3 regions of the Streptomyces sp. NPDC031274 genome follow, and region 3 is predicted to be linked to each of the others. Evidence: riboswitches for the same ligand, from Rfam matches in the RefSeq annotation. Region 3 holds a riboswitch; each other region holds the start of a gene.
What was found. A riboswitch is a leader RNA that binds a small molecule or an ion and turns the genes downstream of it on or off. The one in region 3 is predicted to bind cyclic di-AMP.

Region 1: another riboswitch for cyclic di-AMP. It lies ahead of ACZ5CR_RS42445 (M23 family metallopeptidase); the one in region 3 lies ahead of ACZ5CR_RS39355 (C40 family peptidase).
Region 2: another riboswitch for cyclic di-AMP. It lies ahead of ACZ5CR_RS26340 (transglycosylase SLT domain-containing protein); the one in region 3 lies ahead of ACZ5CR_RS39355 (C40 family peptidase).

What each region holds. Positions count from the first base shown of each region.
Region 1 is NZ_JBVIHP010000049.1:2,298-11,907, forward strand. Features, by position in the region: gene ACZ5CR_RS42410 (hypothetical protein) at 1-345, opposite strand, end outside; gene ACZ5CR_RS42415 (alginate lyase family protein) at 700-1,923, shown strand; tRNA gene ACZ5CR_RS42420 (tRNA-Met) at 2,025-2,098, shown strand; gene ACZ5CR_RS42425 (hypothetical protein) at 2,190-2,558, shown strand; gene ACZ5CR_RS42430 (PLP-dependent cysteine synthase family protein) at 2,621-3,736, shown strand; gene ACZ5CR_RS42435 (MFS transporter) at 3,733-4,983, shown strand; gene ACZ5CR_RS42440 (PP2C family protein-serine/threonine phosphatase) at 5,153-6,475, shown strand; cyclic di-AMP (ydaO/yuaA leader) riboswitch at 6,801-6,947, shown strand; gene ACZ5CR_RS42445 (M23 family metallopeptidase) at 6,959-8,050, shown strand; partial or broken gene ACZ5CR_RS42450 (aldo/keto reductase) at 8,274-9,218, shown strand; gene ACZ5CR_RS42455 (PrsW family glutamic-type intramembrane protease) at 9,247-9,610, opposite strand, start outside.
Region 2 is NZ_JBVIHP010000017.1:147,996-157,605, forward strand. Features, by position in the region: gene ACZ5CR_RS26325 (cytochrome P450 family protein) at 1-454, opposite strand, end outside; gene ACZ5CR_RS26330 (DUF4232 domain-containing protein) at 957-1,643, opposite strand; gene ACZ5CR_RS26335 (hypothetical protein) at 2,169-2,342, shown strand; gene ACZ5CR_RS26340 (transglycosylase SLT domain-containing protein) at 2,372-3,097, opposite strand; cyclic di-AMP (ydaO/yuaA leader) riboswitch at 3,100-3,257, opposite strand; gene ACZ5CR_RS26345 (ArsR/SmtB family transcription factor) at 4,577-5,215, opposite strand; gene ACZ5CR_RS26350 (hypothetical protein) at 5,302-5,709, shown strand; gene ACZ5CR_RS26355 (hypothetical protein) at 5,702-5,974, shown strand; gene ACZ5CR_RS26360 (helix-turn-helix transcriptional regulator) at 6,561-7,253, shown strand; gene ACZ5CR_RS26365 (DUF3291 domain-containing protein) at 7,286-7,828, shown strand; gene ACZ5CR_RS26370 (low temperature requirement protein A) at 8,221-9,525, opposite strand.
Region 3 is NZ_JBVIHP010000036.1:72,747-82,356, forward strand. Features, by position in the region: gene ACZ5CR_RS39310 (adenosylmethionine--8-amino-7-oxononanoate transaminase) at 1-214, opposite strand, end outside; gene bioB (biotin synthase BioB) at 207-1,388, opposite strand; gene ACZ5CR_RS39320 (8-amino-7-oxononanoate synthase) at 1,552-2,694, shown strand; gene ACZ5CR_RS39325 (DUF397 domain-containing protein) at 2,695-2,919, opposite strand; gene ACZ5CR_RS39330 (helix-turn-helix domain-containing protein) at 2,929-3,789, opposite strand; gene ACZ5CR_RS39335 (ATP-binding protein) at 4,059-4,535, shown strand; gene ACZ5CR_RS39340 (LysR family transcriptional regulator) at 4,547-5,458, opposite strand; partial or broken gene ACZ5CR_RS39345 (LysE family translocator) at 5,609-5,743, shown strand; gene ACZ5CR_RS39350 (DUF6328 family protein) at 5,791-6,375, opposite strand; gene ACZ5CR_RS39355 (C40 family peptidase) at 6,514-6,987, opposite strand; cyclic di-AMP (ydaO/yuaA leader) riboswitch at 6,991-7,154, opposite strand; gene ACZ5CR_RS39360 (hypothetical protein) at 7,518-7,826, opposite strand; gene ACZ5CR_RS39365 (ATP-dependent Clp protease proteolytic subunit) at 7,834-8,469, opposite strand; gene ACZ5CR_RS39370 (amidase) at 8,689-9,610, shown strand, end outside.

The DNA of each region.
Region 1 (9,610 bases), on a different contig from region 3:
CTCGGTGAGCGTGAAGGTCACGTCGTTGGTGCCGCAGGCCTGCCCGTAGCCGCCCTTCTTGTCGTCGCCGGTCCCGGAACCGGTCTTGTCCTTGGCGTCGCCAGAGCCAGAGCCAGAGCCGGAGCCGGAGCCGGAGCCAGAGCCGGCGTCGGAGTCGGAGCCGCTGGACGAGCTGTCCTTGGAGGGGCTCTCGGTCTTGCCGCTGTCGGCGGTGGAGGAGGCGGTGGAGGTGTCGGCGCTCGTGGTGTCGTCGGGGCCGCACGCGGTGGCGGTGGCAGCGAGGGCCGTCACTGCCGCCGCAGCCAGGATGAGGCGGGTGGACCGGGCGGTACGACGCGAGCGCATGAAGTTCTCCAGTGGGCTGTCGGTGGGGGTGTCTCCTGCTGACACCCCCGACACTAGGGCCGCCTTGATCCTCAAGTGGTCCTGAGAATGTCCGCGTTCTGTCCCAGCAACCACGCCTCCACGAAGCGGCGTTGGGTGCCCGGCCCCAGCTGCCGAAGACCCGCACGGTCTACGGCTCAGGCACGACTCAGGCACGACTCAGGCCCAGGTCGGACAGCTTCTGAGCTGAGCCTGCCGCGTGGTCGATCGGTACGTCACCCGGCCGCCCCTCGCCCGAACGGCCCCGCCGCGCCTGCGCCCCCGCGCCCCCCGGGTGACGCTGGGCCTGCCACGTGGCCGATCCGGAGGTACAGCATGGGTTCCCGAATGGGTTCCGTACGACGGGCTCTCGTGATGGTGCTCGTGCCGCTGCTGGTCGGGGTCTCGGCGGCCTGCGGAGGGCCCGGGGGCGGCAGTGACGGGGCGACCGAGCGGGCGCGCCCCGCCGAGCAGGGCTTCGAGCACCCCGGCGTGCTCGTCAGCAAGGAGCAGCTGAAGCGCGTGCGCGCCCATGTCGAGGCGCGCGAGCAGCCCTGGCTGACGGCGTTCGAGCGGATGCGGGACAGCAAGTACGGCGCCGCCGACTACAAGGCCAAGCCGTACGCCGTCGTCGAGTGCCCGCCCGACACCCGCCCCGGACAGGGCTGCGTGGAGGAGCGCGAGGACGCCATCGCCGCGTACACCCAGGCCCTCCTCTGGAACATCACCGGCGAGCGCGCGCACGCGAAGAAGGCCGTGCAGATCATGGATGCCTGGTCTGAGGTGATCACCCGGCACACGGAGGCCAACGCGGGCCTCCAGACGGCCTGGGCCGCCTCATCGTGGGCGCGCGCCGCCGAGGCCGTGCGCTACACCTACGACGGCTGGAGCGACGGCGAACTCCTGCGCTTCGAGCGGATGCTGCGCAACGCCTATCTGCCCCAAGTGCGCGACGGATCGGCCGATTTCAACGGCAACTGGGATCTCCTGATGGCCGACGCGACCATCAGCATGGCCGTCTTCCTCAACGACCACGAGTCCTTCGAGAAGGCGGTGACGCACTTCAGGACCCGCGTGCCCGCCTACTTCTATCTGAAGTCGGACGGACCGCTGCCGGTCTCGCCCGCGGGCAGCGGCATCAACACTCCGGAGAAGCTCCAGAAGTACTGGTTCGGGCAGAAGACCTTCGCCGACGGGCTCTCCCAGGAGACCTGCCGCAACTTCAAGCACGCCAGCTACTCGCTCGCGGCCACCGCGCACATCGCCGAGACCGCCTGGCACCAGGGCGTGGACCTGTACGGCGAGGTCAAGGAGCGGCTGCGGGCCGCCCTTGAGTTCCACTCCAAGTACCAGCTCGGCGCCAAGGCACCTCAGTGGCTGTGCGGCGGCAAGGTGCAGCGCGACATGGGGCCCGACACCGAGGTCGGCCTCAACCACCTGCGGGATCGGCTGAAGCTCGACCTGCCGGAGACGGAGAAGCTCACGCGGAAGGGGCGGCCCGAGGGGACGGACGATCTGTTCGTGGCCTGGGAGACGCTGACGCATGCCGAGAACGTGTGAGTGGTGAGCGGTGCGAGCGGTGGGTGGTGGGCTCCGTTCGCGGGTGGTTCTCCACCGGTTCGCTTTCACTCCCCCTGATGGCGTAGAGTTGCATTCAACGGCGCGGGGTGGAGCAGCTCGGTAGCTCGCTGGGCTCATAACCCAGAGGTCGCAGGTTCAAATCCTGTCCCCGCTACTAAAGACCGAAGGCCCGGATCCATTACTGGATCCGGGCCTTCGGTGTTTTTTGCGTAAGTGTGCGTGCGGTGCGTAGTTTCATGGTCACTATGAGTCGTCTGCGAACCGTGCTGTCGGTGGTGCTGCTCGCCGCCTGTGCGCTGTTCGTCGGCGCGTGCCACGGCCCCCACGGTCTCGCCCCCGCGGGAACCAGCGTGGTCGCTCCGGCCCACCATGTCTGTCCGGGAGCGGGGCACGCGGAGCACGCGGGTGCCGGGCGGCAGGCCGCGGGGGCGCCGGCGGAGCGCAAGCGGGGCGAGCGCGGGAGCGGCGGACGGGCGGCGGCGTGGCCGTTCGTGCGGTGGAGCGGCTGGGGGAGCGGCGGGGCGAGCGAGCGGGCGGAGTGCGCGCGGACGCGGGCCGGGCCGCCGCTCGCGGGGCAGCGGCTTCTCGTCGCCATCGGGGTGGACCGGAACTGACGGGTGCGCAGTGCGCGCGTCCCCCGTACCGAGTACCCGAGAGCCCGAAGGGCATCACGCACATGATCAGCAAGCTTCAGCCCGCGGCGACCGCCGTGGGGAACACACCCGTGCTCTGGATCGACGAGCCGTCCCCCGACGGCGGGCGCGGCTACTGGGCCAAGCTGGAGGGCTTCAACTTCGGCGGGATCAAGGACCGCGCCGCCCTCCACATGGTCGAACGGGCACGGGCGCGCGGCGATCTGCGGCCCGGCGCACCCATCGTCGAGTCGACGTCCGGCACGCTCGGGCTCGGTCTCGCGCTCGCCGGGGTGCGCTGGGGGCATCCCGTGCACATCGTCACCGACCCGGGCCTCGAACCCATCGTGGAGCGGATGCTGGCCGCCCACGGGGCTCGGGTGCACGTCGTACGCGAACCCTGTGGCGAGGGCGGGTGGCAGCAGGCGCGGGTGGACCGGGTCGGCGAGCTGATGGCGGTCCTGGGGGAGGGGGCCGCGGATACGGGTGGGGCGTGGTGTCCGGATCAGTACAACAACCCGGACAATCCGGCCGCTTACGGCGGGCTCGCCGCTGAACTCGTCGAGCAGCTCGGCCAGTTCGACGTGCTCGTCTGCGCGGTCGGGACCGGCGGGCACTCGGGCGGGATCGCGCGGGCCCTGCGGGGCGGGGCCCTGCCGGGTCTTGAGCTGGTGGGCGTGGACAGCGTCGCCTCCACGATCTTCGGGCTCGCCGCGGGGCCGCGGCTTATGCGGGGGCTCGGTTCGTCCATCCATCCGGGGAACGTCGACCACGGCGCCTTCGACGAGGTCCACTGGGTCGGTCCTGCCGAAGCCGTGCACGCGGCGCGGCGGCTCGCGGCCCGGCAGTTCGCCACCGGGGGCTGGAGCGTGGGGGCGGTGGCGCTCGTGGCCGGCTGGCTGGCCCGGACGCGACCGCGCGGGACACGGATCGCCGCGGTCTTTCCCGACGGGCCGCAGCGGTACTTCGACACGGTGTTCAGCGATGAGTTCTGCGCGGGGCACGGCCTGTTGGGAGGTGGGGCGGTCGTGCCGTCGGCCCCGCAGGAGGTGGCCGGGCCGGGGGAGTGGGTGACCGGGTGGTCGCGGTGGTGTCCGCGGCGGCGGTCCCGGTGCGCGCTGGTGGGCGGGATCGAGAGGGAGACGGGGGGCGTCCAGTGAGTCACGTCTGGCGCCGGGCGCGTGCGTTCGATCCGGCCGTGCAGCTCCTCTTCGTCAATCAGTTCACCATCAACCTCGGCTTCTACATGCTGATGCCCTATCTGGCGGCGCATCTGTCGGGCGGCCTCGGGCTCGCCGCCTGGGCGGTCGGCCTGGTGCTCGGCGTGCGCAACCTCTCCCAGCAGGGCATGTTCCTGGTCGGCGGCGCACTGGCCGACCGCCTCGGCTACAAGCCCCTGATCGTCGCGGGCTGCGCCCTGCGCACCATCGGCTTCGGCGCGCTCGCCTTCGCACAGACGCTGCCCGTCCTGATCGCCGCGTCGATGGCGACCGGCCTGGCGGGGGCGCTGTTCAATCCGGCGGTACGGGCGTACGTCGCCGCCGATGCCGGGAACGAGGAGCGGCGCGTCGAGGCCTTCGCCCTGTTCAACGTCTTCTACCAGGGCGGAATCCTGCTCGGCCCGCTCGTCGGGCTCGCGCTCACGGGGATCGACTTCCGGGTGACGTGCGCGGTCGCGGCGGCGCTGTTCGCGGTGCTTTCGGCGGTGCAGGTGCTGCGGCTTCCCGTACGGCGGCGGGCTGCCGTCGTGGAGGAGCAGGGGCAGGGGCAGGAGCGAGGGCAGTGGCGGGTGGTGCTCGGCAACCGGTCCTTCTGGCTCTTCTCGCTCGCGATGACCGGGTCGTACGTCCTGTCCTTCCAGGTCTATCTCGCGCTGCCCCTGGAGGTGGAGCGCCTTGTGGGGGACGGCACCGCGGGAACCGTCGCGACGAGTGCGCTGTTCGTGGTCTCGGGGCTCGTCGCGCTGGTCGGGCAGCTGAGGATCACGGACCTGTGCCGACGTACGTGGACGCGGGAGCAGTGTCTGGTCGCGGGGCTCGGGCTCCTCGGGGCGTCGTTCCTGCCGCCCGCGCTCGGCGGATCGGGGTACGTCGGGGTCGCGGGGCTGCTGGTGTGCGCGGCGGGGCTCGCGGGGGCGACGGCCGTGCTCTACCCGTTCGAGATGGAGACGGTCGTCGCGCTGTCCGGCGACCGGTGGGTGGCCACGCACTACGGCCTCTACAACACGGTGTGCGGCATCGGCATCACCGCGGGGAACCTCGCGACCGGCACGCTCCTCGGCGTCACCCGGTCCGCGCCCGCTGTGCTGTGGCTCGGCCTCGCGGCTCTGGGCGCCACCTGCGCGCTCGCCCTGCGCGGCCTCTCCCGGACGGGCCGCCTCGCCCCGCAGCCGGTCGGGGCGCCCTGACCCGGGCTAACCCGGTCGGCCCAACACAGGTCGCCCCGCGCCGTCGCTCCGGGAACCCTGGACGAGGACGAGCGCGGTCATGGATCTGGTCCTGGCCGCGGGATTCGGCAGGAGAAGACCGGTGGGGCAGCGAGGAGGAAGCGGCGGCCGAGGGGAGGGGGCGGCGGGCATGGGGTCGGGAGAGCGTGCGAGTGCGGGCGCGGGTGGCGGGAAGCGTGCGGGCGCGAGCGGCGGGAAGCGTGCGGGCGCGGGTGGCGGGAAGCGTGCCGACGGCAAGTCCGCGAGTCGAGGTCCAGGCAGTCGGGGCCCCGGCAGTCAGGGTCCAGGCAGTCGAGGTCTTGGCAGCAGAGGTCCCGGCAAGCGGCCGCGCGGGGCTTCCGGCAAGAGCCCCACCGTCCGGCACGAACGGGCGTTCGTACGGGCGCTTCCGCTGCTGCTCATCGTCGCTGGGATCGTCTACGACACCGTGACCCCGCCCCAATTCACCGCCGCGCCCCTCTTCACCGCCGCCCCGCTCATCGCCGCGCCCTTCTACTCGCTGCTCAGCACCACCGTCATCGGCCTCTGTGCCTCCGTCGCCGTGCTCGGCCTGCACTTCAGGGCCAACACAGGCTCCGACGTCGATGCCGTCACCGAGGTGTTCACCGTGGTGACCGTCGCCGTGCTCGCCGTCCTCATCAACCGCGTCGTGCGCCGCGGCGACGAACAGCTGGCCTCCGCCCGCTCCATCGCCGAGGCCGCCCAGCGTGCCGTACTGCCGCAGCCGGATCCCCGGATCGGCGGGCTCGATGTCGCGGCGCGGTACGAGGCAGCGGAGGCCGACGCGTTCATCGGGGGTGATCTGTACGCCGTTCAGGACACCCCGCACGGCGTACGCGTCATCGTCGGCGACGTACGGGGCAAGGGCATGGGCGCGGTGGCGGCCGTCGCCGTCGTCATCGGGGCGTTCCGGGAGGCCGCCGAGCAGGAGAGCACGCTGGAGGCGGTGGCGCAGCGCCTGGAGCGTGCGCTCGCGCGTGAGGGCACGCGGCGCGACGGGCTCGACGACTTCGAGGGGTTCACCACCGCCATCCTCGCGGAGATCCCGCACAGCGACGGTCTCGTACGTCTCATCAATCGTGGGCACCCGGGGCCGCTGCTCCTGCGCGGCGACGGGCGGCTGTGTGTCCTGTCGGCGACCGAGCCCGCGCTGCCGCTCGGGATGGGCGAACTGGGCGCCTGGCCGGACCGCGCGGACGAGACGGAGTTCCCGCCGGGGGCGATGCTCCTGCTCCACACCGACGGGCTCTCCGAGGCGCGTGACAGCCGGGGCGAGTTCTACGATCCTGCCGCCCGGCTCGGCGGCCGGATCTTCCCGGGACCCAATGGCCCGGACACGCTCCTCGCCACGCTGACCGAGGAAGTGCGGCGGCACACCGGGGGCGGGACGACCGACGACATGGCGCTGCTCGCGGTGCGGCGGCCGTTGGTGACGGGTGACGGTGACGGGTGACGGCGACGGGTGACGCCAGAACCGATGCCACAGGGACCGATGCCGCAGGAACCGATGCCACGGGGACCAATGCCACAGGGACCGATGTCACAGGCCGTGACTGAAGGACACCGCTCCGCATAACAACTGACGTACCGTCAAGGGGATGTGAAGCTCCGGTGTGTGAAGAAGTGGGGTCAACTCGCCCCGTTCCTACCCCCGGTGTCCCGGTAAGTACTGGCCAGATCCGTTAACGATCAACTGGAACAGCTTGGAATACGACCCCGCTGTCTATTAACGTTCGATAACGCAGCGCGGTCGTCCCAACCGACACTCGAGTCGGCTCCGCGCGCACGCGCCTAATCCCGCAAGGGAGCCGGGGAACCACTAATTGGGGTGAATCGGTCATCTGTGCATCCGTGCCAGATGCTCGTAGGAGACCTTCCTGCTCCGAACCCGTCAGCTAACCCGGTAGGCGAGAAGGAAGGAAAGGAGTGCGCCCCGGTGGCGTCCAACCGCCCTGCCCCCCAAGGCACTTATGTACCGAATGATGACGATTTCGGCGGGTACGACGACAATTCCTGGGAGGAATGGAATCCCACCGAGGAGTCCGTCCGCCCGGTCCGCGGCAGGCACCGCGTCCACAAGCGGGGCGGTGGCGGGCTCGCCCGCAGCTCCACGGTTCTCGGTGTAGGCGTCATCGCCGCCGTCGGCGCGGGCGGCATCGCCACCGCGCAGGGCGGCAAGCCCCCGGTCTCCATAGAGATGCCGGACCTCTCGGCCGTCACGGACTCGCTGCCGGAGGCCAAGTCGCTCCCGGGCGTGGGGTCCTTGATATCCGACGGCTCCGATTCCTCCGACTCCGCCGCCGCGGAGAACGGCGTCGCGGTGGCCGCCGCGCCGCTGAGCGCCGCCGGTCTCAGCACCACCGACGCCGAGCAGGGCTCCACGGACGCGGGCGAGGCGCTGCGGGCCCGCATCATGGAGCAGGCCGAGAACCAGCAGGACCAGGCGGACGACGCGGTCCAGAAGGCGGCCGAAGAAGCCGCCGTCAAGCAGGCAGCCGCACAGGCCGCCGCCAAGCAGACCGCGGCCGAGAAGAAGATCGCCGCCGAGAAGGCCGCCGCGAAGAAGAAGGCCGAGGCGGAGGCCAAGAAGAAGGCCGAGGCGGAGCGCCTGGCCAAGCTCGCGAAGAGCTACACACTGCCCGTCGGCTCGTACACGCTCACCGGCACCTTCGGTCAGCCCGGCTCCATGTGGTCCTCCGGCTACCACACGGGCCTGGACTTCGCGGCTCCGACGGGTACGCCGATCAAGGCCATCCACTCCGGCACCATCAAGGAGGCCGGCTGGGCGGGGGCGTACGGCTACCGCACGGTCCTGGAGCTCGACGACGGCACCGAGCTGTGGTTCTGCCACCAGTCGTCGATGAGCGTCAGCGTCGGTCAGAAGGTCACCACCGGCGAGGTCATCGGCCGCGTCGGCGCGACCGGCAACGTGACGGGGGCCCACCTCCACCTGGAGGTCCACCCGGGCGGCGACTCGACCGGGGTGGACCCGGCGGCGTGGCTGCGCGGCAAGGGCCAGTCGCTCTGATCGACCTGCTTTGATCCGGTCTCCGGTCGCTCTGACCGACCCGCTCCGATCTGGTCGCTCCGGTCCACCCGCTCTGATCCGGTCACTCTGAAGCAGCCTCCGAACTCCGGCGGTCCTGGCGACAACCCCCCGACGTCAGGGCTGCCGGTTCGGCGCGCCCGCTCTTCTCCGGTCTGGTGCCGCTGTACGGAATGCGACGCTCTGTAAGGGCGTTGTCTTCCTCATGACTTCTCTCCGCAAGCTCGGCTCGTCCGACCTCGACGTCTTCCCGCTCGCCCTGGGCGGCAATGTCTTCGGCTGGACGGCAGACTAGGCGCAGTCCTTCTCCGTGCTCGACGCCTACACCGCCGCCGGCGGCAACTTCATCGACACCGCCGACGTCTACTCGGCCTGGGTGCCCGGCAACAAGGGCGGCGAGTCCGAGCACGTCATCGGCGACTGGCTCGCCGCACGCGGCAACCGTTCCGACGTCGTGCTCGCCACGAAGGTCGGCGCCCACCCCGATTTCAAGGGTCTGTCCGCGAACACCATCAAGTCCGGTGCCGAGGAGTCGCTGCGCCGCCTGCGCACGGACTACATCGACCTCTACTACACGCACTACGACGACCCGACCGTCTCCGTCGAGGAGATCATCGGCGCGCTCGACGACCTGGTGACGTCCGGCAAGGTCCGCGCCATCGCCGCGTCCAACGTGACCGCCGAGCGGCTCCAGGAGTTCCTCGACTTCTCCGACCGCGAGGGCCTCGCGCGCTACGCGGCGCTCCAGCCGCACTACAACCTTGTCTCGCGCGACACGTACGAGGGCTCGCTCCAGGAGGTCGCATCGCGCTCCGGCCTGGCCGCCGTCCCGTACTACGCGCTCGCCTCCGGCTTCCTGACCGGCAAGTACCGCCCGGGCACGCAGGTCGACAGCGCGCGGGCCGCGGGCGCAGGCAAGCACCTGGAGACCGAGCGGGGCCGACGGGTGCTCGCCGCGCTCGACGAGGTCGCTCAGGCCCGCGGCGCCGAGATCGCGACCGTGGCCCTGGCCTGGCTCGCGGCTCAGCCGACGGTGGCGGCGCCGATCGCGTCGGCCCGTACGGTCGAGCAGCTGCCCGCGCTGCTGGCGGTGGGGGAGCTCGAACTGACGGAGGCCGAGGTGGCGACGCTCACGGCGGCTTCCGCCTAGGGAGGCCCCAGGGCCTCTCGTTCGGGCCCTAGCCGCGGTAGGGGTTGTACGCGGGGTAGGGCATCGCCGGTTGGGCGTACGGATATCCGTAGGGCTGTTGGTACGGCCGCGGGTATGACTGCGCGTACGGCTGCTGGTACCCGTACGGCTGTGGGTGCTGTGGGTGTTGCGGGTACCCGTACGGCGGCGGCATCGGTACGAGAACCGGTGCCGTCGCGCGCGCCGCGTAGGCGAGTGCGGGCCGTGCCGCCTCACGGCGCTCCCACAGCGCGTGCAGCAGCTCCCGCTCCCGTACGACGAAGTCGGCGCCCGCGCGGCCCTTGCGCCCCCGGTGCCGCAGGAGCGCGAGGGAGGTCGCGTACGTCTCGTACTGGGCGACCGTGCGCGCCGCG
Region 2 (9,610 bases), on a different contig from region 3:
CCCGGATCGGGAGCGGATGGGCGAACCGCTCGCGCAGGTCGGTGGGTTGCCCGGCGGGAAGGGTGGCGAGTTCCTTGAGCAGCGTGTCGGTCATCTCCTCGATACGCGGCTGCAGGGCGGCGATACGGCGCGAGGTGAAGGCCGGGCTGACCAGGCGCCGCAGCCGCCGGTGGTCGCCGCCGAAGGCGGTGAACATGTTGTCGACGGCCACCCACAGTGCCAGCGGCCAGGTGCCGAGGATCTGGTCGGGGAACATCGGCCAGTGCCGCCGGGGGTCTTTGGAGACCCGCGGGTCGGTGAGGAGCTGTTTGAGCAGGGCCGGGTCGGTCACCGCCCACGCCTCGACGCCCAGGACGTCGACGCGGGTGGCCGGGCCGCGTGAGCGCAGCTCGGCGTCCTCGGCGTGTCGGTCGCTGCCTGCGGCGTCCAGGACAAGGATCTGCGGCTGGTCCATGCGAGAACTCCTCAGGTAGGGGCGACAAGCGGCGCGGTGCGGGCGGGTGGCGGACAAGGAAGCCAGTTCGCGGTGGCGGAGGGCGGGGACAGCCTGCTCCAACCTGCGAAGTACGTCCAGGAGTTGCGCAGTTGCCCGCTGACAGATCAGGCCGCCGACCGGCCGGGCAGTCCGGCGCGGGGACAATCGCACCGGTACGTTGCACCACCAGGCCGCAGCGGATACCGGCCGCTTTCTCGCCGACCGCGACACATTCCGTCGTCTGTTCCGGCAGCGCGGATCCTTCCGGGGACTGGGGACTGGGGACTGGGGACTGGGGACTGGGGACTGGGGACTGGGGGCCGGGGAGCGGTGACCGGGGCCAGCAACGTCCCGTAACCGCGTCCCGCGCAAGCCCGACCCGTGCACTACGCGAGACGAGTACTACTCGCGCCGAGTGCTACTCGAGACAAGTGTTACGCGAGACACGTGCTGACCCTGTTGATCAGGCTGACCTCGCTGATCAGGAGGAGCCGCCCTGACCGGCACTGCCGATCGGGCCGACCTTCACCGGGGAGCCGGCGCCGTCGGTGACGGGCAGCGTGGCGGCGCCGGGCCACGCCAGGGTGAACGACTTCGTCTCGCCGGGCGGGGTCACCACAAGGCTCGTGACCTTCACGCCGGAGCCGCCCGAGTCGTTCATCGGGTAGCTGACGTTGAAGAACGTCGACTTCCCGTCCTGGAGGGTCATCCGGTCGGCCGGCTCGCCGGTGCGCTCGGCGGACAGATCCCCCTCGCTGGTCTTCAGGTCGAGGCCCGCGAACCCGGACAGCACGCAGCCCCGGCCGCTGCTGTTCTTCATCTCCACCGCGACGGAGCCCTCCGTGTCGCCGTCGATGGTGCTGTCCGATGCAGTGATGTCCAGATCGTCGGTACGGCACTTGTCGGCGGCCGTGCCGTCCTCGTCCGAGCCGGTCCCGGCGTCCGTGCCCTGCCCGCCCGAGTTTTTCCCGGCGGAGTCCTCGCCGCCGCCCTGCTCCGAATCGCCCGAGCCCGAACCGCCGTTCTGCTCCGAACCGCCGCCCGACGAAGACGTACTGGATGCGGACGACGGGTCGCCCTGTCCCGTGACGTCGTCGTCGTTGCAGGCCGTGAGCGAGAGACTCGCGGCAACAGCCAGGGCGGCGAAGGTGAGCTTGTGAACGCGCATCGTGTCTTCCTCAGAATCGGATGGGGTGCTGACGGTGCTCGCTACGAGCGAGCACTTCTGACCACCAGGACCCGCCCGGCCGGGCTTCCCGTTCCGATCAATCACCGCCTAATGCATCCCTGTTACACACACCTCCAGGCACCACTCGCACCACGATCGGTCACACCCCGCCTCACAACCGGCCTCTCCCACACCCCTGCCGTGGCCCGCCGCAGGCGCTGTACAGGCGCTGTACGGCAGGGGATTCAGGGGTTCTGTCACGGCGCGCCGCAGAGCGCCGGTGTACGTCACCGGCCGACCGTAAAGGCGGTTCCCGCCACCGTCGAGGCCTGCTCGCGGCTGCCGCCCGGCTGGGACAGACTCGTAACCCGGCGGACCTTGACCCGATCCGGTGTGTCGAGGGTCGTGCGGGGGAGTGGTGCGGCCAGGCAGCACTCCGCCTTGCCGCCCCCCAATGAATCTCGTCCAGAACGGATCTCGTCCAGGCGGGAGCCGTGCGGGATACCTTGGCGGGCGGTCTTCGCAATGCGCAGGGAAATCGTCGAAGACGGCCGCCTTGATCGCGGCGAAGCCGTCGGCCACGCGATGGCCGCGCCCCAGGCAGCGGATCGGCGGTTCTTGGCCGTCGCCGACGGCCCGACCCTGAGCTTCGTCGAGCTGGCCGATTGGCCGAGTGCCTGCGGGACCTGGGGCTCCTGAAGGCGGGGCTGTGACAGTCACCGAACGGTCTAGTAGGGGCCGTTCACGTTGTCGATCGAGCCGTAGCGGTCGGCCGCGTAGTTGCAGGCGGCGGTGATGTTGGCGACGGGGTCGAAGCTGTCCGTGGAGGTGCCGGGCACGTGGTACGCGGCGAAGGTGGGGTCGATGACCTGCAGGAGCCCCTTGGAGGGCGTTCCGGCGACGGCGTTGGAGTCCCAGTTGTTGGTGATCTGAGGGTTGCCGGACGACTCGCGCATGATGTTGCGGTGGATGCCCTCGTAGGTGCCGGGGATGCCGTGCTGGGCCAGTACGTCGAGTGACTCCCTGATCCAGCCGTCGAGGTCGTCGGTGTACGTCTTCTTCGCCGGGGCTGCGGCGGGCTCGGCGGTGAGGGTGTCCGTGCGCTCGGAGCGGTCCGCCCGCTGAGCGGGGGCGTTTTCGCCGAGGGTGAGTTTGAGACCGGGGTGGATCATCTTGGGGTTGTCGCCGAGCGTGCTGCGGTTGTCCGCGTACAGCTTCTTCCAGCCGCCGCTCAGGGAGTGCTCGCGGGCGATCTTGGCGAGGGAGTCACCGGCGGCGACGACGTACGTCGTGGGGGCCGCGGCGGGCTTGGCCGCTGCGCCGGCCGGCGCAGCGGCTGCGGTGGTCGCACCGAGCACCGGGAGGACGAGCACGGCGCCGCCCGTGCCTGCGGCGGCGAGGTTCCGGGTGAGCGGGCTGGACTTGGGGCGGCGGTGCTTTCCCTTTGCAGGCATGACGATTTCCTCTCCGTCGCCTGCGAGGTGAGCTGTCGGGTTCGGACGGGAGATGTCCGGCCGCACTGTGAATGCGACTTCACCCCGGAGCCGTTCCGGAATCCGGATCGGCGGCTTACCTGGGTCCCCCGCTCCTGCCGTGCGTAAGTGAGTGGGATGGGTTTCCGGACAGCGGCAGGATTCGGCGTTCCATCCGGATTGACGGTGACGTTAGGCGAGGAATGCCAGAAGGAACAAGACACGAATTCGCATAGGCAATGCGCGAGGGCTCGCCTCCAGGCGAACAGGGCCGCTCGCACTCATTGATCAAAAACCCCAAATTTCTTAGTGCGCAACGGAAGTGCGCCCAACGGTTCGCAGTTGTTCCCAGCGGCGCCGCGACCGGAAGCGTGACTCAATTCACTGAAGGGAATGCAGCACGAGGGTGCCCCATATGGCTTTATTCGGCATGAATGGCGCGCAAAATAGACATTGGGCCGCGCGTGACCCTGGCGGCACGGGCGCCGGGGCAGGGGGTGTGGTGGCGGTTCACCGCCCTCGCTTTCGCGAAACAGGCACTCTCCCGTACCCGCAACCAGCAGAACTCGCCGGGAAGCGATCCTGCTGGGTCAGGTCCTGCTGTGTGCGCCCCCTGACGCCGATGCCGCAGGGCCCTGGCCGGAGTCTGCCGCTGCCTCGCCCCGCACCCGGCAGGCGAATCCGGCTGCCGGTCCCGGGCCGCTGCGGTCCCTCAGGGGTAGGGGCTTCTTTGTCTCTGTATCCGTGCGGAGACACGGTGTCGGCGGAGCCGGTACTGTCGACGCCCGCAGGATCGACCCTCGGTGGCTTTCCGTCATTTCGCTTCCCCCCCCCCCGCAAAGCGAGGCTGGCTGTGCGCTGGTTGCATGGGGCCAGAATTCCCGCCTGTGTCCGAAGGAGGTAAGGCCCCGATCTCGGTCCGTCCCGCTGGATGTGACGGCATATCAATCCCCTCTCGAGTGTTGTGCATCATGAATTAACGCCGGAGCTGAGAACTCTTTTCAGCTGACGGTCAGATGACCCGAGAGGGTGCCCTGGAGGAAATTCCCGCAACTCCCGCCCAGGGGAGGGAAATCCCGGGGTCCGCCCGGCTTCAGGAGCGGCCCGAGCCTCCTCTCTTAGCATTCTCCGGGGCTCGGGCCGAAGATCGTGACGCGCCCGGCGGAGTCCGGGGCCCGGGGAGGGTGGAGCTGTACTGTGCCGCCGATTTCGATGCGGGCGGAAGGCGCAGCGGATGCGGTGGCTCGGCGAGGTCGCCAGCTTGCAGGAGAGCCTGCGGCACATCGACGACAAGAACAGGAGAGCCTGCGGCACATCGACGACAAGAACAGGAGAGCCTGCGGCACATCGACGACAAGAAACAGCGGGCCGAACGCCTGCGAGCCCAAGCAGGTCGAGGCGAGGACGGCGTCGCTGCCCTGGACTGACCTCTATGCCAGGACTCTGTCGTCTGGTGCGGCGCTAATCGCCGTCCGGCTCAGTCGGCAGGGTGGGCCGGGAGCCCTCGTCGGGCACAACTACCAGGCGTACGGCCATGTGCCGGGAGTCGGGCGGGTGGTCACCGGGCTCCGTCTGGTATTTGCGTAGAAGCGTCTGGTACTCCTCGACGAACGCGGCGACCTGATCCTTCGTCATCCGCAGTCCGGCGCGGTAGATCTGGTTCCAGCCTGCGGAGGAGTCGTACCCGGCGTATGCGCTCACGACCAGGTTCAGGTCATGGGTCATCTTGAGGGCGCCGATCTTCACCGCGGCCTCGCGCTCGTCGGCCGCCAACTCCAGGCCCGGCGGCGTGAAGATGTCCGTCATGAGTGACTTCCACCAGCGTTCCCGGCCGGTGGACCGCTCCTCGATCTCGGCAATCAGCTTGAGGTCGGCGAGTTTGCGCAGGTGGTAGCTGGTGGTGCCGGTGCTTTCACCGAGGGCCTTGGCGACGCTGGTGGAGTTCGCTTCACCGTGCTCGCCGAGGTAGCTCAGGATGTCGCGGCGCACCGGGTTGGACAGTGCCTTGTAGAAGGCTTTGAGGTCCGGGCCGGTGAGCACTCTCTTCTCGGGGCGCTCGACCATGTCGGCCAGCGTACTGCAGAGACTCTCTGCAGCCATCACAGAGACTATTTGCAGAATATCTCTGCAATAGCTACTTTGACTCAGGAGGGTGCCGGCAGGCGCTGGAACGTGCGGGGGTCGAGATGCGAAAGAACTTGGTCGGCAGGCTGTTACTGGCCGCAGGGCTGGCGCTGATGCCATGGCTCGCAGTGCTGTGGACGACATTGCCGGACCCCTATCAGGCGCAGCACTGGCGGGTCGGCTGGGTCGGCTTCGTCGCGTTGGAGATCGCCGGTCTGCTGACGTCAGCGGTGCTGGTTCGGCGTAGTGACCACCGGGCGCCGCTGGCGTCCATCGCGACAGCCGTGTTGTTGCTGGTCGACGCCTGGTTCGACGTCATGACGGCCGGGCACTACGCCCTCATCTCGCTGACGCTGGCCTGCACGCTGGAACTCCTCCTGGCGGCACTGTGCGCTGTCGTCGTGCTGTGGCCGCCGATGGCGGCTTCCGTTCAGGCAACCGCGGTGCAGCGGGTGGCCGTCCATGCCTGAATCACTGGATGCCCAGATGCGGGACGAGATCGACGATCAGGTCGCGGAGGCATTCGACGCTTACCTGGCCGACAGGTTGGCCGAACCGGGGCCACTGCGCGCGTCACTGGCATTGAGGCGCAGCACCAGGCTAGTGCTGGGCACAGTCGGATTGGGCGTACTCGCCACGGCGCTGGCGCCGGACGGAAGCGCCGTCGTCTGCTGGATCTGGGGAGCGATCGCGGTGATAGACCTCGCCTGGCTGCTGACCGCACGCCGCCGTTGACGGTCCGCGGACCAAGTCCTCGCCTGCCAGTCGATCTCGCTTGGTCCATAGGGTTGGGGACTCATGGCGACCGGCTGAACAAGGTGGAGTTGAGAGCGAAGATGTACGTCGCACACGGGCGCTCGCTCCCGTGTGCGAGCTCATCGGCGGATAAGCCGCTTACCCAACGCTGCTGGTTATTGCAGGGAAGCGTCTTCGCCAACAGCGGGCAGGAGGCGTTCTCGGAGGGGCACGCCCACGCCTTCAGTGTGAGCAGGCCCATGCCGACGCGGTGGTCTTCCTGGGCACCTTGACGGAACGCCAGCGTCGCGTACTTACAGGGATACTTGGCTGTTCCGCCGTGAGTCTCGCTGATGCACTGACTGCTGACTCAATCCTTACGCCGAGCGCAGCACGATCCGTATCCGTATCCGGTGCCACTGCGCGCACGAGTGGGTCGAGGGCGAACTGACCCGCTTCCCCGTGATCCGGTCCTCCCCGCCGCTGAGGACCGCCCCAGCTCGGCACGGGCCATCTGATCTGACACGGGCCGTGGATCTGGCCGTCCCCTTCTATCTCCAACTTGTGTTGTTCCTAGAATGGCGAGGTGAAGGACATCGACGCGATCGCGGTGCTGCAGGATCCTGTGCGGCGCCGCCTGTACGAGTACGTGGCGGGGCAAGGCCGTGAGGTCGGCCGCAACGAGGCCGCCGAGGCGGCAGGGGTGGCGCGCACGCTCGCCGCGCACCATCTGGACAAGCTGACGGAGGCGGGCCTGCTCGAGAGCGGCAGTCGCCGCCTGACCGGCCGTTCGGGGCCGGGGGCGGGCCGCCCCGCCAAGGTGTACACGCGAGCGCGGGCCGAGCACTCGGTGTCGCTGCCCGCCCGCGACTACCGCACAGCCGCTGAACTGCTCGCCGAGGCTGCCGAACAGGCCGGCCTGGACGCCGGGCTCTGTGCGGCCGCGCGCCGCCGGGGCGAGACCCTGCGCGGCTCGGCGGCGCCCTGCGGCGACCTCGACGAGGCGGTGGAGATGTTGTCCGCGCGCGGTTACGAACCACATACGGAAGCCGCCGAAGTGAAGGACATGGAAGGTGCCGAGGTGGCGCCCCGCGTGGTCCGTATGCGCAACTGCCCCTTCCATGCCGTCGCCGAGCGCTTCCCGCCGCTCGTCTGCGGGATGAATCTGGCGCTCCTGGAAGGGCTGCTCGGCGAGGACGGTCCCGTCCGCGCCCGTATGGATGCCAGGCCCGGGGAGTGCTGTGTCGTACTCGAAGCTTCTAAAAACAATATTTATTGACATAGAAAAGTGGGCCGTGCTGGGATGAGGTCATGACCGCATCCGCGCATGCCGCGCACCTCGCCGAGCTCAACATCGCCACGCTCCGCCACCCGTTGGACGACCCGCGCATCGCGCCGTTCGTCGAGATGCTCGCCCCGGTCAACGCCGCAGCTGACGACGCGCCCGGCTTCGTCTGGCGGCTTGTGGAGGAGGGATCGCCCGACGCCACCGGCCTGCGCCCGGCGGGCGAGAACGTCATCGTCAATCTGTCGGTGTGGGAGACCCCGGAGGCGCTGTGGGACTTCACCTACCGCAGCGGGCACTTGGAGGTGATGCGGCAGCGCCGTGAGTGGTTCGAGCGACACGTCGAGGCGCACTTGGTGCTCTGGTGGGTCTCCGCAGGTCACCTCCCGACGGTCGGCGAGGCCCTGGGCCGGCTGGCGGACCTGCAGGCGAATGGACCGTCGCCGCGCGCGTTCACCTTTGCCTCGTCCTACTCGGCGGCCGAGGCCGACGAGCATCTTGAGGTCGTGCCGCCGACGCGGCCCGCGCAGGCCGGAGCAACGATGACGCCAGCGGGGGACGCGAACTGACACATGGTTTCCCGCGTGTCGGCGACCTGTCGGCCCTGGTGAGAGGGCGGCGCATTCAAGCGCCATCCCGGTCCTGCCCGGCACCGGTGCCCTCGATGTTCTGGGCGGATGGTGTGCGTGGACCACGTGGACCACGACTCCGCGGCATCGCGACGCCCGGACATCAAGGCGTGGACGGCCGTCGCCGCGGTCCCCGACGCAGAGGTGCGCTACGAGGCCTGGAGCACTACGGCCGCGGAAGGGACGCCAAGTTCCGCCCGCCCCCCCCGGCACCTGAGCCCAACTCCGAGCATGCGGTATCGAAGCCGCACGAACGGGGCCCCATGAGCCGAGGTGCTGAGCCGCCCGGATTGGCAAACACTGGCGGCCTGACAAGCGGCAGGTGACTCCCGTCAGCCCTCTCGCGCGCCGAGTTCCTCCAGCATCTGTTCCTGGTGGCGGTGCCCGACCGTCTCGTAGCCGATCACGGTGACGAACGGCGCGAGCATGACGACGAGCAGGCACACCGCGGTGGCGACGCCGGCCGCGGCCAGGAGGACTGCCGCGATGAGGACGGCCAGCGTGAGCGAGATCAGAAGCAGGTGGAATCGGTCCGCCGTGGACAGCAGCAGCGTGTGCAGCAGATAGACCATCAGCAGATAGAGGCCGACCGGGAGGGCCAGGGAGAGGACCACGGCCACGTCGCCGAGTTCGGAGTGGTGCTCCAGGTGGAGCCCGGCCACGTGCAGTCCCGCTCCGGCGCTGGCGATACCGATGAACAGGGGGATGTGCCCGTAGCCGAAGAGGTATCCGCGGCTGCGGCGGTGGACGAGGACGTCGCCGAAGGGGGTGGCGAAGTAGACCCACCACATGCCGAAGGTCAGTCCGACGCCGGCGACCACGACGGCGATCGCGTTGCCGCTCCAGTGCGTGCCGTCCGCGCCGCCCAGCAGGTCGCCCGAGGAGGCGACGGTCCCGACGACGCCCTCGCCGAGCACGATGATGGCAAACAGGCCATAGCGCTCGGCGACGTGGTGGGGGTGCCAGGGGGTGCCGTCCGCAGCGCCCTGGGTGAGCATCGGAAGTGCCAGTTCCAACGCCCCGAGGACGATGAACGCGATGAACACGGCGGCCAGCGGGAGGTGGGTGAAGGCGACCGCGATCCAGGCGAGCTGGACGATCACGGTCCAGCGGATGTTGGCCATGCCGACGTCGTGGAAGGCGGGGGAGTCACGGGCGGCGCGCCACCACTGGAGCACCAAGGCGATGCGCATCACGACGTATCCGAGCACCATGACCCGCAGTTCGAGGTGTCCGCCCTCTTCGACGGAGTGGAACATCGCGGGCAGGCCGAGCGAGAAAACTACGACGCCGATCATCTGGACCATCGTCAGGGCCCGGTAGAGCCAGTCATCGGTACCGAAGGCGGAGGCGAACCAGCTGAAGCTGATCCAGGCGACGCTGATCGCGAACATCGCGAGGACGAACGCGGTGACCGCCTGCCCTGCGTGCCCTTCGGCGATCATCTCGGCGAAGTGGGATGAAGCGGTGCCGACGGCGACCACGAAGGTGAGGTCGAACAGGAGCTCCAGCGGCGTGGAGACCCGCCCGTGTTCCTCCGGGTCACGCCCGATCATCGGGACCAGTCGATGTGAGAGGGCGGACCTGCCGGGGGTGTCGGGTTTGTGGGTGTTGCTGGGGTGCTGGGGATCACTCATGTCCAACATCATTTCGCACGTCGTCCGCTACAGCCTCACGCCGCACGGCCCGGTCTGCAGGACGGTCTTGGCCACGCAGGCTCTA
Region 3 (9,610 bases):
GGTTGTAGCCGTGGATCGCCGACCACCAGGACGACATGCCGTCGACCAACTCACCCCCGCCGCCCGCGAGACGGAGCCGTACGCCGCTCGCCGACTCGACGACCAGGGGCTCCTGGCGGCCGGGCATGGGGCCGTACGGATGCCACACGTGGCGACGGTCCAGGTCGAGCAGTTCGGGCACGGAGAGGTTGGAGAGGTTGGAAGGGTCAGGCATTGGGCGCCAGATCCGTTCCCGCGCCCCGTCGGCGTACCGCCACCAGATCCGTGCGCGCCTCGGTCTCCGCGGCCTCGGTGGGAGCGGGCGCCGCTTCGGACGAGCCGCACGGCCCGCAGCCGCCCCCGCCGTCCCCGTGCGACCCGCATCCCGCCGCCGCGATCGCGTCCGCGCGGTGCTCCGGCAGCGTCACCGTGCCCGCGCCCTCGACCTCGAATCCGGCGTCCGCGATCATCTCCAGGTCGGTCTTGCCCGCCTGGCCCTCGCTGGTCAGGTAGTCGCCCAGGAAGATCGAGTTGGCGAGGTGCAGGGCCAGGGGCTGCATCGTGCGCAGGTGCACCTCGCGGCCGCCCGCGATGCGCACCTCCACGTCGGGGCAGACGAAGCGGACCATCGCCAGGATGCGCAGGCAGCGCTGCGGCGTGAGGTTCCACTCCTTGGCCAGCGGGGTGCCCTCGAAGGGGATCAGGAAGTTGACCGGCACCGAGTCGGGGTCGAGGTCGCGCAGCGCGTAGACCACGTCCACCAGGTCCTCATCCGTCTCGCCCATGCCCGCGATCAGACCCGAACAGGCGGAGAGGCCCGCGGCCTGCGCCTGCTGCACGGTGTCTACGCGATCGGCGTACGTGTGGGTCGTGGTGATCTGGCCGTACGTCCCCTCGGACGTATTGAGGTTGTGGTTGTACGCGTCCGCGCCCGCCGTGCGCAGTTTGTCCGCCTGCCCCGCGGAGAGCAGCCCGAGGCACGCGCACACCTCGACGTCCTCGTTCTGCTCCTTGATCGCCTCGATGGTCCGCGAGACCCGGTCGACGTCACGGTCGGTCGGTCCGCGGCCGCTCGCGACCAGGCAGACCCGCTTGGCGCCGCCCGCGACCCCGGCCGCCGCGGACTGCGAGGCCTCGTCGGGCTTCAGCCAGGTGTACTTGAGGATGCCCGCCGTCGAGCCGAGGCGCTGCGAACAGTACGAGCAGTCCTCCGGGCAGAGACCTGACTTGAGATTGACCAGATAGTTGAGTTTCACCCGCCGCCCGAACCACTGACGCCGCACCTTCCCGGCGGCGGCCACCACGTCGAGAAGCTCATCGTCGGAGGTGGCCAGCACGGCCAGCGCCTCTTCGCGGGTCGGCAGCTCGCGCCGAAGCCCCTTGTCCACCAGCGTGTTCAGCAGATCCATGGCGCTGATCCTTACGTACGAGAGCCTCCCTTTCCAAGGAGACTTCGCACAACAGAAACGCTGAGAGGTGTGGGTATTGCCACATCCTGGCCCGGTGGCCGGACGGCTAGGGTCTGTGCACTGTCTACAAACCGGCCAGTGATGACGACCCGGAGGAACCGCCATGGCGAGCTCGCCGTTCGACTGGATCGACGAGCAGGCGAGCCTGCGCGCCCGGGCCGGACTCGTCCGCACCCTGCGCCCCCGTCCCGCCGACGCCGGAGGCCTCCTCGACCTGGCGAGCAACGACTATCTGGGCCTCGCCAGACACCCCGTGATCACGGAGGGCGCGGCGGCCGCGGCCCGGCGCTGGGGCGGCGGAGCGACCGGCTCCCGGCTGGTGACCGGCAGCACCGAGCTGCACGCGGAACTCGAGCGTGAACTCGCCGAGTTCTGCGGCTTCGAGGCAGCTCTCGTCCTCTCCTCCGGATACGCGGCGAACCTCGCCGCGGTCACCGCCCTCGCTCCGCACGGCTCGCTGATCGTCTCGGACGCGGGCAACCACGCCTCGCTGATCGACGGCTGCCGCCTGGCGCGCGGTACGACGCAAGTGGTGCCGCACGCCGACCCCGAAGCGGTGCGCAAGACGCTCGACGGGCACGCGGGTCCCGCGGTCGTCGTCTCGGACACGGTCTTCTCGGTCGACGGCGACGCGGCTTCACTGACCGAACTGGATTCCGTTTGTGCGGAGTTCGGTGCCGGTCTCATCGTCGACGACGCCCACGGGCTCGGGGTGCTCGGCGACGGCGGGCGGGGTGCCCCGCAGGCGGCCGGACTCGCGGGCAACGCCCACACGGTGGCCACGGTCACCCTGTCGAAGTCCTTCGGCAGCCAGGGCGGCGCGGTCCTCGGCCCCGCCAAGGTCATCGACCACCTGGTCAACGCGGCCCGCACCTTCATCTTCGACACGGGACTCGCCCCGGCCGCCGTGGGGGCGGCTCTCGCGGCTCTGCGCCTGCTGCGCGGGGAGCCCGAGCGCGCCGCACGGGCTCGCGAGGTCGCGGCCGAACTGCATGAACGCCTCACGGCGGAGGGCCTCTCGGCGGTACGGCCCGATGCCGCCGTCGTCTCCGTGCGCGCGCCGTCGCCGGAAACGGCCGTGCGGTGGGCCGCCGACTGCCGGGGCGCGGGCCTCGTCGTCGGCTGCTTCCGTCCGCCGTCGGTGCCCGACGGCATCTCGCGGCTGCGGCTGACCGCCCGGGCGGATCTCACCGGCGCACAGATCGCCGATGCCGTCCGGGTGATCAGCCGCACCGCACCGCGATAGTCACCGGAGGCCGTGGACGAAGGCCTCCCAGGTGGCGGGCGAGAAAAGCAGGGCGGGCCCTGCCGTGTTCTTCGAATCGCGCACGGCGAGCAGCCCCTGCTTCGGCCCTGAAGCGAGCGGAGCTGTTTCCACGCAGTTGTTCATGCCGTTGCTGCGGCTGCTGCGATGCCACCGTGCGTCGTGCAGAGACGTGCTTGAAGGTACGTGCCGAGGCAGTGCAGTCATGGTGCCCCCTTACGCGCCGTCACATATCCCGGCGATGTGATCCGTTGATTCCTCGGGTGAAAGTGCCTTTCTGCGAAGGGAGTTGAAGGCATCCGTGTACGCCCGGAGGTCCTCTCTCCGTTCGAGGTAGAGGCTACTCGTCAAGTGGTCGAGAACAACCACATCCAGATCAGCAATGTTCGGAAATGAGAAAATAACGAAAGAGCCGATGAGGCCGACGTGCTCCCCTGCGGTGAACGGCAGCACCTGAATCCGCACGTGGGGCAGTTGTGAGGCTTCCAGTAACCGTTTCAACTGGCCCGCGAGGACCTGACTGCCGCCCACCGGCCTGTGGAGCACCGCCTCGTCCAGGACCACGCTCAGGTGCAGCGGAGGAGCCGCGCGCAGCACGTCCTGACGGGCCAGACGCACCTCGACCAGCGCGTCCACCTGCTCGTCCGGCCTTCCGGCGAGCGCTGCCCGCGTCACCGCGCGCGCGTAGTCCGGAGTCTGCAGCAGCCCCGGCACGACGGTGGTCTCCAGGGTGCGGACCCGGCAGGCCTGTGACTCCAGGCTGATGAAGTCGCGGTAGGCGGGCGGCAGCAGCTCGCGGTAGGCATGCCACCAGCGGCGGCGCCCGCCGTCGTCCTCCGGGCCCGCAAGCGCGACCAGTAACTGGCGCAGGTGCGGGTCCTTCACCTCGTACGCCTCGAGCAGCAGGCGTACGTCGGCCGCCTTGGCGCCGCTACGCCCCGTCTCGATCCGGCTGACCTTCGACTGATGCCAGCCGACCCGGTCCGCTGCCTGGCCGCTGGTGAGTCCGGCGTGCGTGCGCAGCGCGCGGAGCTCGGCGCCGAGTTTCCGGCGGCGCACCGCGGGACCGTACCGCATGTCCGTCTCCTTCCCGGCGGAGCCTCTTTCCCGGACTCCTCAGGCCTCTCACCGGCGACAGTAGAGGAAGCGTCGGCCTCTCACCCAAATACGGTCTTCCGTAGCAGAGTTCACCGCTTCGAGCGACAGATATATGCACATCTTGGTGGATGGCCACCTGTGAGCGCCCCGAGAGTGGCAGGCTGGCGCAGAGCACCATTCCGGGACTGTCCTCGTGCCTTCCGTGACGAGTCGGAGCCGAGCCCCGGTGGGAAAGGGACAGCGTCGCCATGGCAGACCTTCAGGAAGCATCCGTCACCCTGCCGAGCGATCCTGCCTCGGTCTCCGCGGCCCGGAAGTACGTCTTGACCGTCCTCACCGAGTGGGGCCTCGCGGACGACACGGAGGCCGCCGACACCGTCCGGCTCATCGTCTCCGAACTCGCCACGAACGCCGTCCAGCACACCCGGGGCCAGTCGCCCACCTTCACGGTGGAGATGGAGCTCGACCGGGAGGAACAACTGCGCATCGGCGTCACCGACAGCCATCCCCGCTACCCCAAGCGGCTGCCCGCCGCGGTCCAGCAGGACAACGGCCGTGGCTTGGTGATCATCCGCTGGCTGACCATGGAGTGCGGCGGCAGGCTGTCGGTCACGCCCACCCCCGAGGGCGGCAAGACGGTCTGGATCGCGCTGCCGTGGACCGCGACGATCCGCGGTGACGCGACAGCGGCCCCCTCGGCTTCGCCCTCACGCTCAACTGGCTGAGCGTTTCGCCCTCACCCCGCCGAGCGTCCGAAGGCCCCCCGGAGCAGCGCCCGGAAGGTGTCCGCCGCGGGGTGTGACCCGTCGGAGCGGTGGACGACCGAGATCGTACGGCGCAGGTTCCCCGGCTCAAGCGGCCTGACCCCCACCGGGGTGACCGCCGTCCGCGCCACCATCTCCGGTACGACGGCGACCCCGAGCCCCGCGCTGACCAGCGCGCACACCAGCGCGTAACTGGGAGTCTCGACCAGGACCGAGGGCGTCGCCCCGGCCCGGACGAGTACGGACTCCACGCCCTGCCGGGGTGGATGCGAAGGCGCCATGCTGATCAGCGGCTGACCGGCAAGATCGCTCAGAGGCAGCCGTGACGAGGTGCTCACGAGCGCGTGGCCGGGCGAGGTCACCAGGACCAACTCCTCGACCAGGATCTGCTCCGCGGACACGGACGCGGGCAGCGGCAGCGCGTCCGCGGGCTCGTAGGTGTGCGTGAGGGCCAGGTCGACCTCGCCCGCTGCCACGGCCGCGACGCCGAGCGGCGGTTCATAGCCCCGGACCGTCAGTTCGATGTCCGGATGGGCGCGGCGGAACGCGGTGAGCGCGGGCGGCATCAGATGGATCCCGGCGGTGGTGAAGGTCCCCACGCGCAGTCTGCCGCCGGACAGGCCCGCGAGCCGGGCCAGTTCGTGGCGGGCCTGCTCCATCTCGTCGAGGACCCGGCGCGCCCGCGCGAGAAGGAGCTCGCCCGCGCCGGTGAGGCGTGCCCCGCGGTGATGCCGGACCAGGAGCGCGGTGCCCGCCTCCCGTTCGAGCTTGGCCAGCTGCTGGGAGAGGGCGGGCACGGTGTAGCCCAGGCGTTCGGCGGCGCGGGTGATCGATCCGGCCTCGGAGACCGCCACCAGTGCGGCGAGCCGCGTCGGGTCGTACATGGAAGTCTCCCGGTGCAGGAGCGTGCGGGAGCCGACGGGCCGTGCGGCCGTGGGGTGCCGTCCGTCGGCGTGGGGGTAAACGCCTGCTTAAGGCAGACCCAGGATATTCCACATACCTGCTGAAGGCAGAACGACGGCAGCCTTGGGGTCGTGGACGCACAACCGGTCACCTTCGCCGGAGTCGCCGCGGGCATGGTCGCCATGCCGGGCGCCGACTTCGCCGTGGTGGTGCGCAACGCCCTCACCTCCCGCCGCGCCGGAGTCGCCTGCGCGATCGGGGCTGCGGAGGACGCGTACGGCCCGTTCGATCGAGGGCGGTACAGGTGTCGCGCTCAGCGTCCTGGGCCTGGTGCTCCTGACCGAGGGCCTGATGGCGTGACGCCGTCCGGCCCGCCGGTGTCGGTGTCGTCGTCATAGTCGCCCTTGCCCGCGCCGCGCACCAGGGCGGGAAGCAGGCCCCAGAGGCCCGCGCACACCACCAGCGTGCCCGCGCTCGCGATGATCCCGCCGGTGCGCCCCACCGCCACGTCCACGACCAGGAGCACGGAACCGGCGAGCGCGAACACCAGGACCACCATGCCGATACCGGCGAGGCGGGACGACACCCGCACGATCCGCGGCTTGGAGTGCTGCCCGAACAGCGACCTGTGCAGGGCGGCCGGCGCGGTGAACAGGGCGGCGGACAGGACGGCGAGCAGCAGTGTGGTGACGTACGTGGCGCGCTGCACCGTGTCGAGCGAGGGGAAGCGCTCGGTGAAGGCGAGCGTCAACAGGAACGCGAAGAGGATCTGCACCCCGGCCTGCGTGACGCGCAGCTCCTGGAGGATCTCAAAGAAGTTGCGGTCGGCGCGCTCGAAGCTCGTCTCGTGGCGCGGCGGCGGGTCGCCCGCGGGGGGAGCGCTGTTGTTTTCGGCCATGGCGCACGAGTATCCGCGTGGACGCCGTCCACGCCCGGCGGACGCGCCGATCAGAGGGCCGGGCGGGGGCGGCCGAGCGGCGGCGGCAGCCGTGAGGCTCCCGCCGCCGTCCGGCAGCTGACGTTCAGTGACGGGTGATCAGCGCACCCTGCCGTACCAGACGCTCTTCGTCCAGATCTTCTCGAGGCGCACCACGGTGTTGGACTTCGGGGCGTGCCAGATCCTGCCCTTTCCGGCGTAGATGCCGACGTGGTAGACGTTCCGGCCGGAGTGGAAGAAGACGAGGTCGCCGCGGGAGCGTTTCGACGCCGAGACGTGGCGGGTCTTGTTGTACTGCTGTGCGGCGGTGCGAGGCAGCTTCTTGCCCGCGCGCTTGAAGGAGTAGAGGGTCAGGCCCGAGCAGTCGAACCTGTGCGGCCCCTTCGCTCCGTAGCGGTACGGCGAGCCTTTCTTTGAGGCAGCGATCTTGAGCGCTTTGGTTCCGTGCGTCGCGGCTTCTGCTTCCGTCGTGAGCCCTGGGCCCACGAGGGTGCCGCCCACGACGGCGAGCGTGAGGACCGATACGGAGCCGGCCCTGGTCAGCAGCGACGGAACATGATTCAGCGCGGTCATGCGCAACCCTTCGTCAGCCGCCTGTGAAGGATGACCTGTCGGATTCGGGCTGGCGAAGTTGCCCGGCCGCGGTGTGCGGCTTCACCCCAAGGGTCGGCGTCCGGACCTTCCGGACCGACCCGTCATGCCTGGGTCCTCCACTCCTGCCGATGCACCGATGTCGACCGGTCATCCGGGTGGCGGCAGGACTCGGCGTCCACCCGGACCGCCCCGCCGCTGTGGCGGGGGCTTGTCGTCGGAAGGGATCTTGACCCGTCAAGGGTGCGAATTCCGAGCCGAAACGGCGTTTTGTGAGGCTCCTCACGCCTGAACCGTTCGGGTGGACAAAGTCTGATTCGGGATCGGGGTGAGGCCCTCGACGATCGTTCGACCAGCACCGGAACGAGGAATTCCGGCCGTCGCGTACACATCTGACGCAACCGCGGACAGCCCGAATGACTACGATCGTCTACGCCGAACGAGGTAGCCCGTTTGGTTCGTTTGAGTCCCGCCCCGGACGGTTCGGACGTCAGGGCCGGGGTGACGGAGGCTCAGGATGCCGACGGGGGCGGCACAGTGACCCGTCCGGCTCGCCGCTCCCCGTCCAGCACACGGAGCGCTCGGGCCAGCGTCGGCGCGTGCACGGCGCTCTCGCCCCGCTGGTGCATGAGTGTCAGGGCGTCCCGCAAGGCGGTCGCGCTGCTCACCAGGGCCTGTGCGGCGCGCAGCCCGCCGTAGGTGTCCGAGGCGCGGGCGGGATTGATCCGGCCGACCAGGTCGACCACTTCGAGGTACCGGTCGATCAACTCGCCCTCGGCGCGGGTGAGCGCGGGCAGCTGAGGAAGCTCGGGCGGCAGCACCGGTGGCTCACCTCGCGTCCGGGGTGCGCAGGGACGATGTGCGGGTCGCGATGATCCGGTCCACCAGGCCGTACTCGACCGCTTCGGAGGCGCTGAGGATCTTGTCGCGCTCGATGTCGGCCGCGACGAGCTCCGGGCTCCGGCCGGTGTGTTGGACGAGCAGCTTCTCCAGCTGCGCCCGGGTGCGCAGGAGTTCGTCGGCCTGGATCGCCAAGTCGGTCGCCTGGCCGTGGATCGGCTCGGCGAGCGAGGGCTGATGGATGAGGATCCGGGCGCCCGGCAGCGCGCATCGCTTGCCGGGGGTGCCCGCGGCAAGCAGGACGGCCGCCGCCGACGCGGCCTGGCCCAGGCAGGCCGTCTCCACGTCGCAGGTGACGAACTGGATCGTGTCGTAGATGGCCGTCATCGCGCTGAACGAGCCGCCGGGAGCGTTGATGTAGAGCGAGATGTCGCGGTCGGGCGCCAAGTATTCGAGGTGCATGAACTGCGCCATCACGTCATTGGCGGAGGTGTCGTCGATCGGCGTCCCGAGGAAGACGATGCGCTCCTCGAGCAGCTTCGAGTAGGGATCGAGGGTCCGCTGCCCCGTGGAGGTGCGGTCGGTGAACTCGGGCAGGACATGGCGGGCGAACGGTCGGTTCATGGCACGTCTCTCCTCTGGCGGGGGTGGCTGCTCCCCAAGGTGTCTGTAAAAAATGTACAGGACGTACGTAACGTCGTGATGGGGAGCATGTTCGAGTGATCCGCCGGAGTCAACAGACGCACCGCGTTTCAGCCGCTCGCTGAGAGCGCATGCCGAGAACGCGGCCACGAACGTCGGCCGCCGACCGCCCCGAAAGCCGCCCCGAGCCGAAAGCGTCGTATGAGCCCTGAAGCCCACCGAGTCCCCGACGCCGGGGAGCTCGTCCACCTCACCGCCCGCGAACTCGCCGCCCGGATCCGCGAGCGCGAACTGTCCGCGCGCGAGGTCGTCCAGGCGCACCTGGACCGGATCGAGCAGGTCAACGGCGCCGTGAACGCCGTGGTGACCCTCTCGGCGGAGCGCGCGCTCGACGAGGCGTACGCCGCCGACGAGCAGGCAGCGCGCGGCGAACCGCTCGGCCCGCTGCACGGGTTGCCCATCGCACACAAGGACACGCACGACACCCGTGGCATCCGGACCACCTACGGGACCCCGCTCCTGGCCGACAACGTCCCGGACCGCGACGAGCTGATCGTCGAGCGCATCCGCGCCGCCGGGGCGATCACCGTCGGCAAGACCAACGTGCCCGAGTTCGCTGCCGGTTCACACACCTTCAACCCGGTCTTCGGTGCCACCCGCAACCCGTACGACCTTCGGCGGTCGGCGGGCGGCAGCAGCGGGGGAGCGGCGGCGGCGCTCGCGTGCGGCATGCACCCGCTGGCCGACGGCAGCGACATGGGCGGCTCTCTGCGCAACCCCGCGTCGTTCTGCAACGTGGTCGGCCTGCGCCCCTCGCCGGGTCGGGTGCCGAGCTGGCCGGACACCGCCCCGTGGTCGACGATGGCCGTGCAGGGGCCGATGGCGCGCACGGTGGCCGACGCGGCCCTGCTGCTGTCCGTCGTCGCCGGGCCCGACCCGCGCTCGCCGATCGCTCTGGAGATGCCGGGGAGCGCGTTCGGCGGATCACTGGAACGGGATCTGAGGGGGCTGCGGATCGCCTGGTCGCCGGACCTGGGGGGAGCGGTGCCGGTCGACCGCGAGGTCACCGAGGCGTTCGCGCCGGCCGTCACGGTCTTCGCTGACCTGGGGTGCTCGGTCGAGG